DNA from 4 places in the Leisingera sp. ABM4_060 genome. Region 3 is predicted to be linked to each of the others. Evidence: riboswitches for the same ligand, from Rfam matches in the RefSeq annotation. Region 3 holds a riboswitch; each other region holds the start of a gene.
The links. Region 3 has a riboswitch for cobalamin ahead of ACXAEH_RS09525 (DUF1636 family protein). Riboswitches for the same ligand answer to the same signal wherever they lie in the genome.
Positions count from the first base shown of each region.

Region 1: linked by a shared signal. The riboswitch ahead of ACXAEH_RS19250 (hypothetical protein) and the one ahead of ACXAEH_RS09525 (DUF1636 family protein) in region 3 are both predicted to bind cobalamin.
Region 2: linked by a shared signal. The riboswitch ahead of ACXAEH_RS17840 (aromatic ring-hydroxylating oxygenase subunit alpha) and the one ahead of ACXAEH_RS09525 (DUF1636 family protein) in region 3 are both predicted to bind cobalamin.
Region 4: linked by a shared signal. The riboswitch ahead of ACXAEH_RS17215 (DUF4198 domain-containing protein) and the one ahead of ACXAEH_RS09525 (DUF1636 family protein) in region 3 are both predicted to bind cobalamin.

Region 1 covers NZ_JBSWTX010000001.1:3,978,525-3,981,662, forward strand. Annotated here, with positions in the region: gene ACXAEH_RS19235 (DNA polymerase III subunit gamma/tau) at 1-13, opposite strand, end outside; gene ACXAEH_RS19240 (protein-tyrosine phosphatase family protein) at 209-757, shown strand; gene ACXAEH_RS19245 (hypothetical protein) at 784-1,176, opposite strand; gene ACXAEH_RS19250 (hypothetical protein) at 1,320-1,724, opposite strand; cobalamin riboswitch at 1,834-2,052, opposite strand; gene ACXAEH_RS19255 (TetR/AcrR family transcriptional regulator) at 2,071-2,691, opposite strand; gene ACXAEH_RS19260 (alpha/beta hydrolase family protein) at 2,763-3,138, shown strand, end outside.
Region 2 covers NZ_JBSWTX010000001.1:3,699,342-3,702,479, forward strand. Annotated here, with positions in the region: gene ACXAEH_RS17825 (DUF1523 family protein) at 1-512, shown strand, start outside; gene ACXAEH_RS17830 (TetR/AcrR family transcriptional regulator) at 582-1,133, opposite strand; gene ACXAEH_RS17835 (dihydrofolate reductase family protein) at 1,137-1,673, opposite strand; cobalamin riboswitch at 1,945-2,143, shown strand; gene ACXAEH_RS17840 (aromatic ring-hydroxylating oxygenase subunit alpha) at 2,252-3,138, shown strand, end outside.
Region 3 covers NZ_JBSWTX010000001.1:1,915,255-1,918,392, forward strand. Annotated here, with positions in the region: gene glpD (glycerol-3-phosphate dehydrogenase) at 1-279, shown strand, start outside; gene cobO (cob(I)yrinic acid a,c-diamide adenosyltransferase) at 473-1,108, opposite strand; cobalamin riboswitch at 1,159-1,366, shown strand; gene ACXAEH_RS09525 (DUF1636 family protein) at 1,465-1,875, shown strand; gene cobW (cobalamin biosynthesis protein CobW) at 1,878-2,912, shown strand; gene cobN (cobaltochelatase subunit CobN) at 3,096-3,138, shown strand, end outside.
Region 4 covers NZ_JBSWTX010000001.1:3,560,752-3,563,889, reverse strand. Annotated here, with positions in the region: gene ACXAEH_RS17225 (cobalt ABC transporter permease) at 1-114, opposite strand, end outside; gene cbiM (cobalt transporter CbiM) at 111-728, opposite strand; gene ACXAEH_RS17215 (DUF4198 domain-containing protein) at 739-1,524, opposite strand; cobalamin riboswitch at 1,668-1,882, opposite strand; gene ACXAEH_RS17210 (HlyD family type I secretion periplasmic adaptor subunit) at 2,251-3,138, opposite strand, start outside.

The sequences.
Region 1 (3,138 bases), 2.1 Mb from region 3:
GGGTATCGTTCATGGTTTCTCGTGCCGGATTCGGTTTGCGGGTGTCCCGCGTTCCGCGCAGGGTATTGAAGCGCAGCCCGTTCGTCCACCGCAGAAGGCGGCATTCCGGGGGCTGCAAAAGCGCTTTGGCTTTCTGCGGTTAGCAGCTAGGCTGCGGGCAGGGGGAAATGCGGGGGAAGTGCAGGGGCGCAGCGTCCGGGGAGGCGGTATGCAAACTGAAGACACTTCAAAGCCTGCCATGCAGGAAACTGCGGCGCAGGCCGGGCTGACCATCCACGCGCTGTCCGCGGGCGGCGGCATTCTGGCGCTGTGCCGGCTGCCGGGCGGTGCGGGCGACTACCGCAGCGACCTGATCCAGATCTATCAGTGGAAACCGGGGCTGGTGATTTCGATGACCACAGAAGCCGAGCACGTGGCCGCCGGCGCACCGCGGCTGGGGGTTGATCTCCAAAGCATGGCCTGCCGCTGGCTGCATCTGCCGGTGCCGGATTTCCAGGTGCCGCCGCCCGCGGTGAACGCGAAATGGGCCGCCGCCAGCCGCTCGGCCCGGCAGGCGCTGGGCGGCGGCGGCCGGGTGCTGGTGCATTGCAAGGGCGGCTGCGGGCGCTCCGGCATGGCGGTGCTGCGGCTGATGATCGACTGCGGTGAAGATCCGGCGCAAGCACTGGCACGGCTGCGGGCCGTGCGGCCCTGCGCAGTAGAGACGGATGCGCAGCTGGACTGGGCCTGTGCCGGTGCGCGGCCTGCCGGCCTGTGACCCGCGCCGCGGCATGAACGGGACCTCTAGTCGAAGCTCAGGTCAAACCCGTCTCCGGCAATAAAAGGCGCCCGGAAATTCTCGCCGTGGAAATAATAAAGCCCCTGCGCCGCATCCTTGAGGATGGCATAGCAGCCCCATTCCGGTGTGTTCCACAACCCGGACCAGCTGGAGCAATACTGGCCGTCTTCGATCTTGTAGCGTGCTTCCGAAGGGGCAGCGTCGCCCTGCTTGATCCAGAGCGTCAGCCCGGATTGCGAGAAATACTGGCGGGTACGGCTCTCGAAATGCAGCCCTTCGATGGTCTTCCCGGTCAGCAGTTCTTTGATCTCATTGCTGGTCAGCGGCTGTTCGGCGGCGGAAACTGCCGCCGCGCAGGCAAGAACGGCAGCAGCAGCGGGCAGAAAGGTCCTAATCATCGGCAATCCCCGTGTTCAAAGTCTGAATAGCGGGAATTGCCTAGAGCTGATCCTGCGGACGGGCCAGCCCGGCGCAGAACACAATGCCGTCAGCCGGATGAGAAGGCGCCCGCAGAAACCGGTGCCGGCGCCTGGGTCGCGCGTTACAGCGCCAGCATCTGCTCCGCCCGCCGCGCCTCCGCCGTTTTCGGCAGCGCCTCCATCAGCGCGCAGGGGCGGGCGTCCAGTTTCGAGGCAGCAAAGCCGGTGCCATCGCGGCTGAGGATCGCATCGGCAAACCGGTCCAGCCCCTCACGCGGCGCGTCCTCGCCGACGCCGCAGTAAAGCCGGATCCGGTCATGGCTGGCTACGAACTGCGCCGGGCAGTTGCGCGGGCAGCCGTCCAGCGCGGTGGTGCCGGTGATTTCGAAATCTTCCTGGGTCAGCGGCTTGGCCTTGGTCATCGCCTCGGCCAGCTTGGCGATCATCCGCTCCGCCGCGGGGCAGGGCCGCCCCAGGTATTTGCAATCCGTTGCCGCATAGAAATGCGTCTGGTCGGTCCACATCATAATTGCGCCCTCCGCGCGTGGTGCGGGGAGCCTGCAGGACAAGAGACCGGATGAAATAGCGGGAGCCCCGCAGTGCCATCAGACCCTGTCCGGACACCCCGCCCGGGTTCGAGTTTCACATCCGATGGCAGGTCTCCTGACTTGCGGGTCGTCGCTTTCCCGATCCTTCCCGGCCTTATCAAGGCCAGTGGCTCTATCGGGGTCGCTCGCCGCTTACAGTTGCGGGGGCAGTCTCGGAATTGACCCGCTTGCGCAGGCCGCACCGTGTTCCCTATTCATCCCGGACACAAGATTTTGTGGCTCGGGAACCATCGCCACAAGCGGTAGCGGCTGGATCCCTGAGTTGTCAATCGTTTTTCTGCACCTGCATTGGGTTTGGCTGGGGCAGGTGAAGCTGCAGGTGCAGCCCGCGGATCACATCCGAATCGCGCCGCACCCGGGCCAGCTGCCAGCCGCCCTGCAGCAGGATATAGAAGGTCTCCGCCGCCGCGCGGGCCTCTTCCTCCACCAGGCCCAGGCGCCGCGCATGCGCCGCGGTGGCGCTGATCCAGCCCTCGAACAGCAGGGCGGCGTGCTGGTGGAAGGCCTCGTTCTCCGGCCCTTCGAACAGCGTCGCCGAGACCGGGCAGCCGCTCCATTTTCCCTGCATGTCAAACAGCTTGGCCAGCTTGTAGCAGACCGTCTTGGCGCCTTCCTGAAAACTGGGGGCAGGAGTGAAAGAGGCATCGATCAGCTGCAGCATCTGCTCTGACGCCCAATTGGCAGCCGCCAGCGCCAGGTCGGATTTGCCGTTAGGGAAATGGTGGTAGAGCGAACCCTTGGGCGCCCCGGCTTCGGTCAGAAGCTCGGCCAGCCCGGTGCCGCTGTAGCCTTTGTTGCGGAACAGGCTGGCGGCGGCCAGAATCAGCCGCTCGCGGGTTGGCAGGGGCTGGGCCGGAGCGGGTCCGGCTGTCGTCACGTCATCCATGGCGGTAGCTTGACAGCAATAGACCGGTTGGTCCAGTGATGTTGCTGGACCGATTGGTCTAGGAGGCGGCAATGCTGGACAGCAATGCAGATCAGACAGCGGCAGTGCGGGAGCAGGAGCTGCGGTTTCCCTCCGGGGACACCGTGCTGGCAGGGCGGCTTTACCAGCCGGCCGGGCAGCCGCGGACTGCTGTGGTGCTGAACGGGGCAACCGGGGTGCCGCAGCGCTTTTACCGGCATTTCGCACGCTGGCTGGCGGCAGAGCGGCAGATCGCCTGCCTGACCTACGACTACCGGGATTTCGCAGCTTCGGCGCAGGGGCATCCGCGCCGGTCCGCTGCCACCATGGCGGACTGGGCGCTGGCGGATCAGCCTGCCGCCCGGGCAGAAATGCGGCGGCACCATGCGGGGGTGCCGCTGTGGATCATTGGCCATTCGCTGGGGGCAA
Region 2 (3,138 bases), 1.8 Mb from region 3:
GGACGCGGATCTTCTGGTCCAAGCCGGATGATCAGTCAGCGGAGCTCTTGAACCGCGATGTGCAGTTCATCCAGGGTGTGCGCCCGAACGGTGATCCTATTGTTTACCGCAACGAGGACACCGGCTGGAACTGGCCGCCCTATTTCAAGTTCGACACTGCAAATCTGTACACCGACGCCAATGACGCGGTTTCGACCAAGGATGCGCCGGAGTGGGTCTCTGTCATGCATTACGGCTGGCGCAACCAGTTCCTGTCGATCTTCCCCAACGCGGTGACAATCAAGCCGGTGGCGGGGCCGGAGGACAAGCCGACCAACTGGTTCGCGATCATCTTCCTGGTACTGCTGGCGGGGGTGATGTGGGCCATCTACGTGCGCTGGCGCCGGTTCCGGCAGGCCCGGATCGACCCGATGATCGAAAGCGCCGAGGACAGCCTGTATGCGGCGGGGGATGCAATTGCCGAGCGCAAAGGACGGTTCCGGCGCTGGCTGGACAGCTGGAAATCGAAGTGATGAGAGGCCGCCGGTTGGGCGGTTCCGGAAGGCACAAGCGGATGCGCGGGCTTGAATGGCCCGCGTTTTTTAGTCAATGCGGTCGAGCACCCAGTCCAGAGCAGGGGTGAAGTCGCCAGCTGCAAGCGCCCCGCGAGGTGCCGCAGCGGCGGCGAAGGCAAACCCGTGTGTGTAGTCCACGAGCAGGCACAGAAGGGTGCGGGCTTCTGGGCCGGTCACGCCTGCGGCTGCAATCTCTGCCTCGATGAGCTGCGTCAGCCTTGTCAGTGAGGGGCCGATTAAGGACGGATTTTCCAGGATGCATTTCGCCAGCTCCGGGTGCCGGGTCACCTGCGTGCAGTAGCGGGTCATCAGACCGCGCAGGCGCAGTTTTGGCGTTGCCGCTTCTGACGGTGCATCAGCACCTTCGAACGCAATGGCGACGAGAGATGCAATCATCTCGTCCCTGGTGCCGGCGTGATGGGCAACGGCCATCGGGGTGACGCCAAGCGCCGCCGCCAGTGCCTTGAAGGTGAGAGCTTTGCTGCCGCCTTCGTCGAGCAGTTGCAGGGCCTGGTTCAGCACATCATCCTTGCTGAGGGTCCGGCTGCCTCTGGGCGGGCGCCCTTTGCGCGGGGGCATGGGTCAGGCCGCCCGGAACGTGGTCTGGACCATGCCGGTGGGCAGTGTGCGGGAGCTTGCCACCTGGAGGTCGATGTCACGGTCGAGGCTGCCGAACAGCGGGATGCCGCTGCCGATCAGGATCGGGACCGTTGTGATGGTCAGATCCGCGATCAGCCCTTGCCGCAGGAAGGACTGCACCATCCGGCCGCCGTCGATATAGGCGCGTTTCCAGCCCTCTTCCTGCAGTTCCTGCATAAGGTCTGCGGGTGCAGCGGTGCTGAGGCGTACCTTGTCCTTCAGTTCCTCGGGAATGTCCTGTTCGGTCAGGCTGCTGCTGAGCACCACAACCGGTTTGGCGTAGGGCCATGCATCAAACCCCAGCAGGGTGCGGAATGATCCTGTTCCCATGACCAGCCCGTCGACGCTGTCCATGAAGGCCGCAAAACCGCCATCGTCATCGTCGGCAACAGGCTGTTTGTAAAGCCAATCCAGCGAGTGGTCCTGGCGGGCCACAAAGCCGTCGAGGCTGGTGGCGATGAAAACGTGGCCGGTGGTCATCTGGTTCTCCTGAGTCGCAATTAATTATACGATATATAGTTAATCGTGGTTCCAGTTCCAAGTGACCGGCGCATTTTCGGGTGTCCGCGAATCAATTCGCGGCAGCGGGCAACGGGTAAACGCATGAAAGATAAGCGCTTGCCGCAAACAGGCTGGCGAGTGCCGGTTTGAGATTCTGGACAACCCTGTGCGGTTTAGAGCGGCAAACATGCATGTCTTTTTCCGGTTTCGGCGGGTCGGATTTGTTTTCGCCGACCGGCCCGTGATCGGGCATTTTCCATCTCAGCAAGGTGCCGCCTTTCGGGGCGGAGAATTGGGAAGCTGGTGAAACTCCGGCACTGCCCCCGCAACGGTGACCCCGGGTCAGGCCTGGCAAAGACCACTGAGGCGCATGCCTCGGGAAGGTGCCAGGCTCCGCCGCCACGCGGCCCCGGGACAGTCCGGAAACCAGCCTTGCCATGAAAACACGTCAACCGCGGGCGGCGGTCGGGCGGTTGCGGGCGCGTGGCCTGCAATCTCTCTTCCCATGCCTGCACCCAGCCAAGACGCCGCGGGGATGCGGCAAAGGAGAGAAGCAGATGCTTCAGGACAGCGAAATTCTGGCCAAGCTGATGGGCCGGCAGAAAAACTATTCCCTGGAACAGGCGTTCTATACCGATCCGGGGGTTCTGGATCTGGACATGCGCCAGATCTTCTACCGCGAGTGGCTGTTTGCCATTCCGGCCTGCGAGATCCCGAAGGCGGGCAATTACGTGACCCATCAGGTGGGGTCCTACAATGTCATCATCGTGCGCGGCACCGATGGCGAAGTGCGCGCCTTCCACAATGCCTGCCGCCACCGCGGCTCGGTTGTGTGCAAGGCCAAGAAAGGCAATTCGCCCAAGCTGGTTTGCCCCTACCACCAGTGGACCTATGAGCTGGACGGCTCGCTGTTGTGGGCGCGTGACATGGGGCCGGACTTCGATGCCTCCAAGCATGGCCTGAAACCGGTGCACTGCCGTGATCTGGCGGGGCTGATCTATATCTGTCTGGCCGATGAGGCGCCGGATTTCGATGCTTTTGCCGCTGTGGCGCGTCCGTATCTGGAACCGCATGACCTGGGTAACGCCAAGGTGGCCTATGAAAGCTCGATCATCGAGAACGGCAACTGGAAGCTGGTCTGGGAGAACAACCGCGAGTGCTATCACTGCGGCGGCAACCACCCGTCGCTGTGCCGCACCTTCCCGGAAGACCCGTCGGTGACCGGCATCGAAGGCGGCGAGACACCGGCGCACTTGCAAACGCATTTCGACCGGATCGAGGCGGCGGGCGTCCCGTCCGCCTTTACCATCGACGAACGCGGTCAGCACCGGCTGGCGCGGATGCCGCTGAACGAGGGCGCCGAGAGCTATACCCTGGACGGCAAGGCGGCGGTAACGAAGAAGCTGGGCCGGGTGCCGTTCGCCGATGCGGGCACATTGCTGAA
Region 3 (3,138 bases):
CCCTTCCTGACGCCCTATTGGGCGGCCCGGCTGATCCGTGCTTACGGGCTGGAGGCCTGGGCGGTACTGGGCGATGCCAAATCCGCCGGTGATCTGGGCCAGGACTTTGGCGCCACCATCACCACCCGCGAGCTTGACTGGGCAATTGCCCGGGAATGGGTGCGCGCAGGCGACGACTATCTGTGGCGCCGCACCAAGCTGGGCCTGCGCCTGGATAAGGCGCAGCGCGCCGCGGTGGATGCCTATATCAGCGAGAAAGCCGCGAGGCTGGCGGCTTAAGCGCGGAGGCAGGCGGGGCATCAAGACACGAGGGCACTCCCGCCCCTTTTCAAGGAACCAGAGGTTCCCTGAAAAGCATTGGGCCGGGCGGGGGCGCTGCCGCAGGCAGCGCCCCCGCCCCCGGCGATTTGCAAAGCAAAGCGCAAAACCTCAGGCCCGATCGGATTTGCCGCCTTTTGCCGCCTGTAAGAGATTAAAACTCCACACCCTTTTGCGCCTTCACCCCGGCGCGGAACGGGTGCTTGATCTGCCCCATCTCGGTCACCAGATCGGCGATCTCGATCAGCTCCTCCTTGGCGTTGCGCCCCGTCAGCACCACATGGGTCATCGGCGGTTTCTGCTCCACCAGGAACTCCAGCACCTCTTCCAGGTCCAGATACTCATAGCGCAGCGCAATGTTGATCTCATCCAGCAGCACCATGGTGTTACGCTCGTCCAGGATCATCTCCTTGGCCTTCTCCCAGCCCTTCTGCGCAGCAGCGATGTCCCGCGCCTTGTCCTGGGTCTCCCAGGTAAAGCCTTCGCCCATCGCGTAGAACTGGCAGAGATCGCTGAAGTTCTCCTCGATCAGGGTACGCTCGCCGGTCTGCCAGGCGCCCTTGATGAACTGCACCACGGCAGAGGGCATCCCATGCGCAATGCAGCGCATGATCATGCCGAAACCAGAAGACGATTTCCCCTTGCCCGGTCCGGTATGGACGATGATCAGGCCCTTCTCGCCCTCCTTGGTCTTCATCATCCGGTCGCGCGCGGCCTTCTTCTTGGCCATCTTCGAGGCGTGGCGGGCGGCTTCTTCCTCTGAAATGACGGTTTCAGACTTTTCGCTCATGGTGTGCTCCAGCTGTTTGACCCCATGTCTTGACAAAGAAGCCTGCCATAGCGCAAGGGGGTTCCGCTGGTTCCTGTGAAAACAGGCGAAGAGGGAATGTGAAGGCCGCAAGGCTCAAGCACAGCCGCCCCCGCGACCGTGACCGGATGAGGCCGCCATGCCACTGGGAGATCACCCCCGGGAAGGCAGGATGGCCGGCAAGGCCCCCGTGCCTTGGCATCCGCAAGCCGGGAGACCTGCCAGCAAGAGGAGAGATCAACGGGCAGACGGGGTGTTCTGCGACCGGGTGAGGGGCTGGCACGAGACAGTTCCTTTTCGGCCATCCCGCATGCCCTGCCGCGACAGGAGGCGCGCCGATGGCTGACGATATGGCGGATCAAGCTGCCAGCAAACCGGGACCGGTCACCCTGACCGTGTGCCTCACTTGCCGCAACGAAGGCGCCGACCCCGAGGCGACCCGCCCCGGCACCTTGCTGCATGACGCCCTGAAAGAGGCCGGCATGCCCGAGGGCGTTACCTTGCGCGGTGTCAAATGCCTGTCAGCCTGCTCGCGCAGCTGCACCGTGCTGCTGACCGGCGGCGAGGAACGCTGGAGCTATGTCTACGGCGACATGGACCCGGAGGAGCATATCCCAGAGATCCTGGCAGGCACTGCCGCCTATGCCGCCACCGCCGACGGCCTGGTGCCCTGGCGCGAGCGCCCCACCGCATTCCGCAAACAATCCGTTGCCCGCATCCCGCCGGCCGCCTTCCCTTCCGAGGAGTAATCATGAGCGATCTCAACAAGATCCCCGTCACCGTCATCACCGGCTTCCTGGGTGCAGGCAAGACCACCCTGATCCGCCACCTGATGCAGAACCCGCAAGGCAAGCGCCTGGCGGTTGTGGTGAACGAGTTCGGCACCGCCGGCGTCGACGGCGACATCCTGAAGTCCTGCGCCGATGACAATTGCCCGGCGGAAAACATCATGGAGCTGGCAAACGGCTGCATCTGCTGCACCGTCGCCGATGATTTCATCCCCACCATCGAACAGCTGATGGACCTGCCGGAGAAGCCCGATCACATCGTGATCGAAACCTCCGGCCTGGCCCTGCCCAAGCCGCTGCTGAAGGCCTTTGACTGGCCCGCGATCCGCTCCCGCATTACTGTCGACGGCGTGATCGCCCTGGCCGATGCCGAGGCCGTCGCCAAGGGCCAATTTGCCCCCGACCTGGATGCAGTTGCCGCCCAGCGCGAGGCGGATGACAGCATCGACCACGAAACCCCGCTCTCCGAGGTGTTCGAAGACCAGATCTCCTGCGCTGACATCGTGCTGCTGTCCAAGGCCGATCTGGCCGGCGACGCAGGCGTCGAGAAGGCCCGCGCGGTGATCGAGGCGGAAGCGCCGCGCAAGCTGCCGATCCTGCCGATGAGCGAAGGCGTCATCGACCCGCGCATCATCCTGGGCCTGGAAGCGGCTGCGGAAGATGATCTCGACGCCCGCCCCAGCCACCACGACGGCCACCACAACCATGAACATGACGATTTTGAAAGCATCGTTGTCGAAATGGGCGAAGTCTCCGACCCGGAAGCGCTGCAAAATGCCATCGTGAAACTCGCCCGCGAGCGCAATATCCTGCGCGTCAAAGGCTATGTCGCGGTGGAGGGAAAACCGATGCGGATGCTTGTGCAGGCCGTGGGCGAACGCCTGCGTGCCCAATACGACCAGCCCTGGGGCGCGCAGCCGCGCAAGACCGCCCTGGTGGTCATCGCCGAGCATGACGACATCGACGAACAGGCCATCCGCGCCGAGCTGGGGGCATAAGCAATGCCGGTCTGGCGCATCATTTCCAATGACATAGCCTGGCCGCAGGCCGGGCTGCGCCCGACCCTCCCGTCAAACCGGAGGTTTGCCTTCGGCAAAATGGGAGGGCGCATGCGCTCCCTCCCAGGCTCGGGCGCAGCCCTCAGAGCGCCTAAAGCCTGGCAGAAAGAAAAGGCCTGACCCATGCACGTCGTCTTCCGCGAAAGCCACGGCCTTGACGAGACCG
Region 4 (3,138 bases), 1.6 Mb from region 3:
CCCCACCTCGCCCTCGATGTCCGAACCGGACGGGAACACCGAGGAGATCACATTGTGCGCCAGGGCCGGCAGCGGTGCCAGCAGCGCCAGGATCAGAACGCAGACGCGGATCATGCCAGGCTTCCTTTCGTGTCGATGAACAACTCGGGCTTCACCCGGCGGGCCAGGAAGATGGCGGCGCCGGACAGCAGCGCTTCGATCACCATCACCGGGATGTGGGAGAAAAACACCAGTTTGGCGGCCAGGATAAATTCGTCGCCGGACAGCATCAGCGACACCGCCACGGCAAGCGTTGTCAGAGCAATCGCCAGCCCGCCGCCGATGCCGCCCCAGACCGCCCCTTGCAGCGGCGAGCCGCGCGCCAGCAGCGGCCGGAACATCAGCCCCACGAGAACCGCAGGCAAGGCAATGTTCACTGCGTTCACGCCCAGGACGGTCAGCCCGCCAAAACCAAAGAACACCGCTTGCAGCAACAACCCGACAAACAGCGCCGGGAAGGCGGCCCACCCCAGCACCAGCCCGGCCAGCCCGTTCAGGATCAGGTGAACCGAACTGGGCCCGATCGGGACATGGATCAGCGAGGCCACAAAGAAACTGGCGGATAGCACCCCCGCCGCCGGAATACGCTCCAGCGGCAGGCTGCGCAGACCCATGGCAATACCGCCGACGGCGGCAACCGCGCCGCCGATCACAACCGGGTTAGACAGTGCGCCGTCTACGATATGCATCGGTCTGCTTTCACTTCAGCTCTTCAGCGTGGATCCACAGCACCGCATCCTGGCTGAGTTCCTTGCCGTCGTGCTCGGTCGCCGGACCGGAACCCAGAGCTGCAAAGCCCCAGTAGCCGGCTTTCGGAATGCCAAAGGAGAACACGCCGTTCTGGTCGGCGATGGCCACAATCGCACCGCCCGGCATCTCACCCACGGTCGGGCTGGTGGTGGAGAACTTCTCGAGATCCGGCTCGGCGGCCATGAATTCGATTTCAATCTCGGCACCCGGAACCGGCTTGCCGTCGGCCAGAACCTGGCCCGAGAAGGTGGAGCCCACGATGACGTTGTAGGGCTTGTTCAGCGGCAGGATTTCGGTGGCCAGGCCAACCGGCTGATCCCAGTCGGTGGGCAGTGTGTTGCGGTTCAGCACAACCTTGGCGATCTGCTGGATGTAGATGTCCTCGCTTTCCTCGTAATAAGGCGCAGGCACAGTCACCACCACATAATCGCCCGAGCGTTTCACCGGCACCGAGGCCTTGTAAGCTGAGGCTTCGTTCTCGACGCCCTTGAAGGTGGCGGGCTCCAGGCGGTCCGCCAGGTCGGTCTTTTCGCCCTTGTGGATCATGAAGAATTCTTCGGGCTTGCCCATGTCCATCGCATGGCCGTTCGCCATCGGGTGCCAGAACACCAGCCCCATCGGCACGTCGCCGGGCTTCTCGATCAGCGCGTTTTCGGTGTAGTTCAGCTGGAAATGCGCCGATGCGGTAACCGGCAGGGAAACGGCCAGGGCTGCGGCCAGGTAGTTCAGTTTCATTTCGTCCTCATTCGACGACGCAGGCACACCTGCAATCAGGAATGAACAACGGGGAGTAGCGGCACGGAATTGTCGAAACAACGCCCGGGCCAGACGCGCACCCCGGCGTCCGGTGGATAAGAGTTGAGCCCCCGCAAGCGGAGCCTCGGTCCTCGTGTCCGGCAGGTCTCCTGACTCGCGGGTCCTGGTTCGGCTGGCCTTCCCGGGAGACTTCCCAGTGGCATGTTCAGCGTCACTCACCGCTCACAGTTGCGGGGGCAGTCACGGATTTGGTCCCTTTTGGGTACGCCTCACCGTGTTCCCTATTTCTTCCGCTGCGCATTGAAACACTCGCGGAACCGGTCACTTTGGCTGAATGGCAAAACGGAATATGCGAGTCAAGCGTCTCGTCCATTGCCCGCTTGCCGTTGAACGCTTGAGGACTTGATCCCGGCTCCCGGCTAGGGGGACGGGTTTGCACAAAAGAAGCCGCGCGTCACGGAACTGAAAAGGCCTGCACCGAACTGTTGCGCCACAAGCTGCGCGGGAGGCCCGGAAATTACGGCGAAGCCTTCTGGTTAAGCCTGACGGGAGGAGCCGGCAGGCCATCCCGCCACAGTTCCGTTCTTGCCCGCGCTTCTAAAACGCTTCCAACTCTTAAACGGTCTTACTGCGGGAAGCGCCCTTTGAGGTGGTAGCAGGCTGGATTGCCGCGGTATCCTCCCTGTTCTCCTCCAGGCCGTATGATCAGCGCTCCCGGAAGGCGCGCCCGATCGGTTCGGTAATGGGAGAAACCACGTAGTCAAGAACGGTTCGCTCGCCAGTCCGGATCGCCGCGTTGACTTCCATGCCGGCAGTCAGCCGGCGGCTCAAGGAAACTTCTGAGGTATTTTCATCCGCAAAAGAAATCCGGACCTCGAAGTACGCCTCTTTGCGGTCATTGAGGCGCGAGTTTGGTGAGATTTCGAACACCTCGCCTGCCTGGACCCCGTACTGCCTGGAATCAAAGGTCGTCGACTTTAATTCAACCGGGTCGCCCACTGCCACGTGGCCGATGTCCTCCGGCCGGATTTCGACCTCGGCGATCAGGCGGTCCTGAGTAGGCAGAATCTCGGCAATCGGCTCACCCGGGGCAACAACCTCGCCAGGCCCGGTGAAATGCAGCTTTTGAACAATCCCCGGCACCGTTGCCAGAATTGTCAGCCGCTGCTGCCGTGCAGCATTGTCTGCCAGGGCTTGGGCAACCAATGCCAGCGCCTCCTCCTCGGCCTCCAGTTCCGACAGCAGGCTGTCCTTGATCCCCGCTACAAACTCCTGTTCCTGGCGGCGGGCCTCATGCAGGCTGCGCTCGCCATCTGCCAGCGCGGCGAAGGCGCGCAAGCGATCGCCTTCTATTTCCAGCGTCTGCGCGCGCAGACGGCTCAGCGCAGTGGTGCTGAGCAGCCCCTTGCGGTGCAGGGTGCTTGCGGCGGCTTGCTCAATTGCAAAGGTCTCTTCCCGGCGGCGTGCGTTGTCGAGGATTTGCTTACGGATTTCCAGCGCCCGCTCCAGTTCCTGAACCCTGGCCTGATGGCGGACACGGCTGGCCTCAAACGCATCGAGCTGCACCAGCAGCCTGTGCCCAGGTTCCAATTG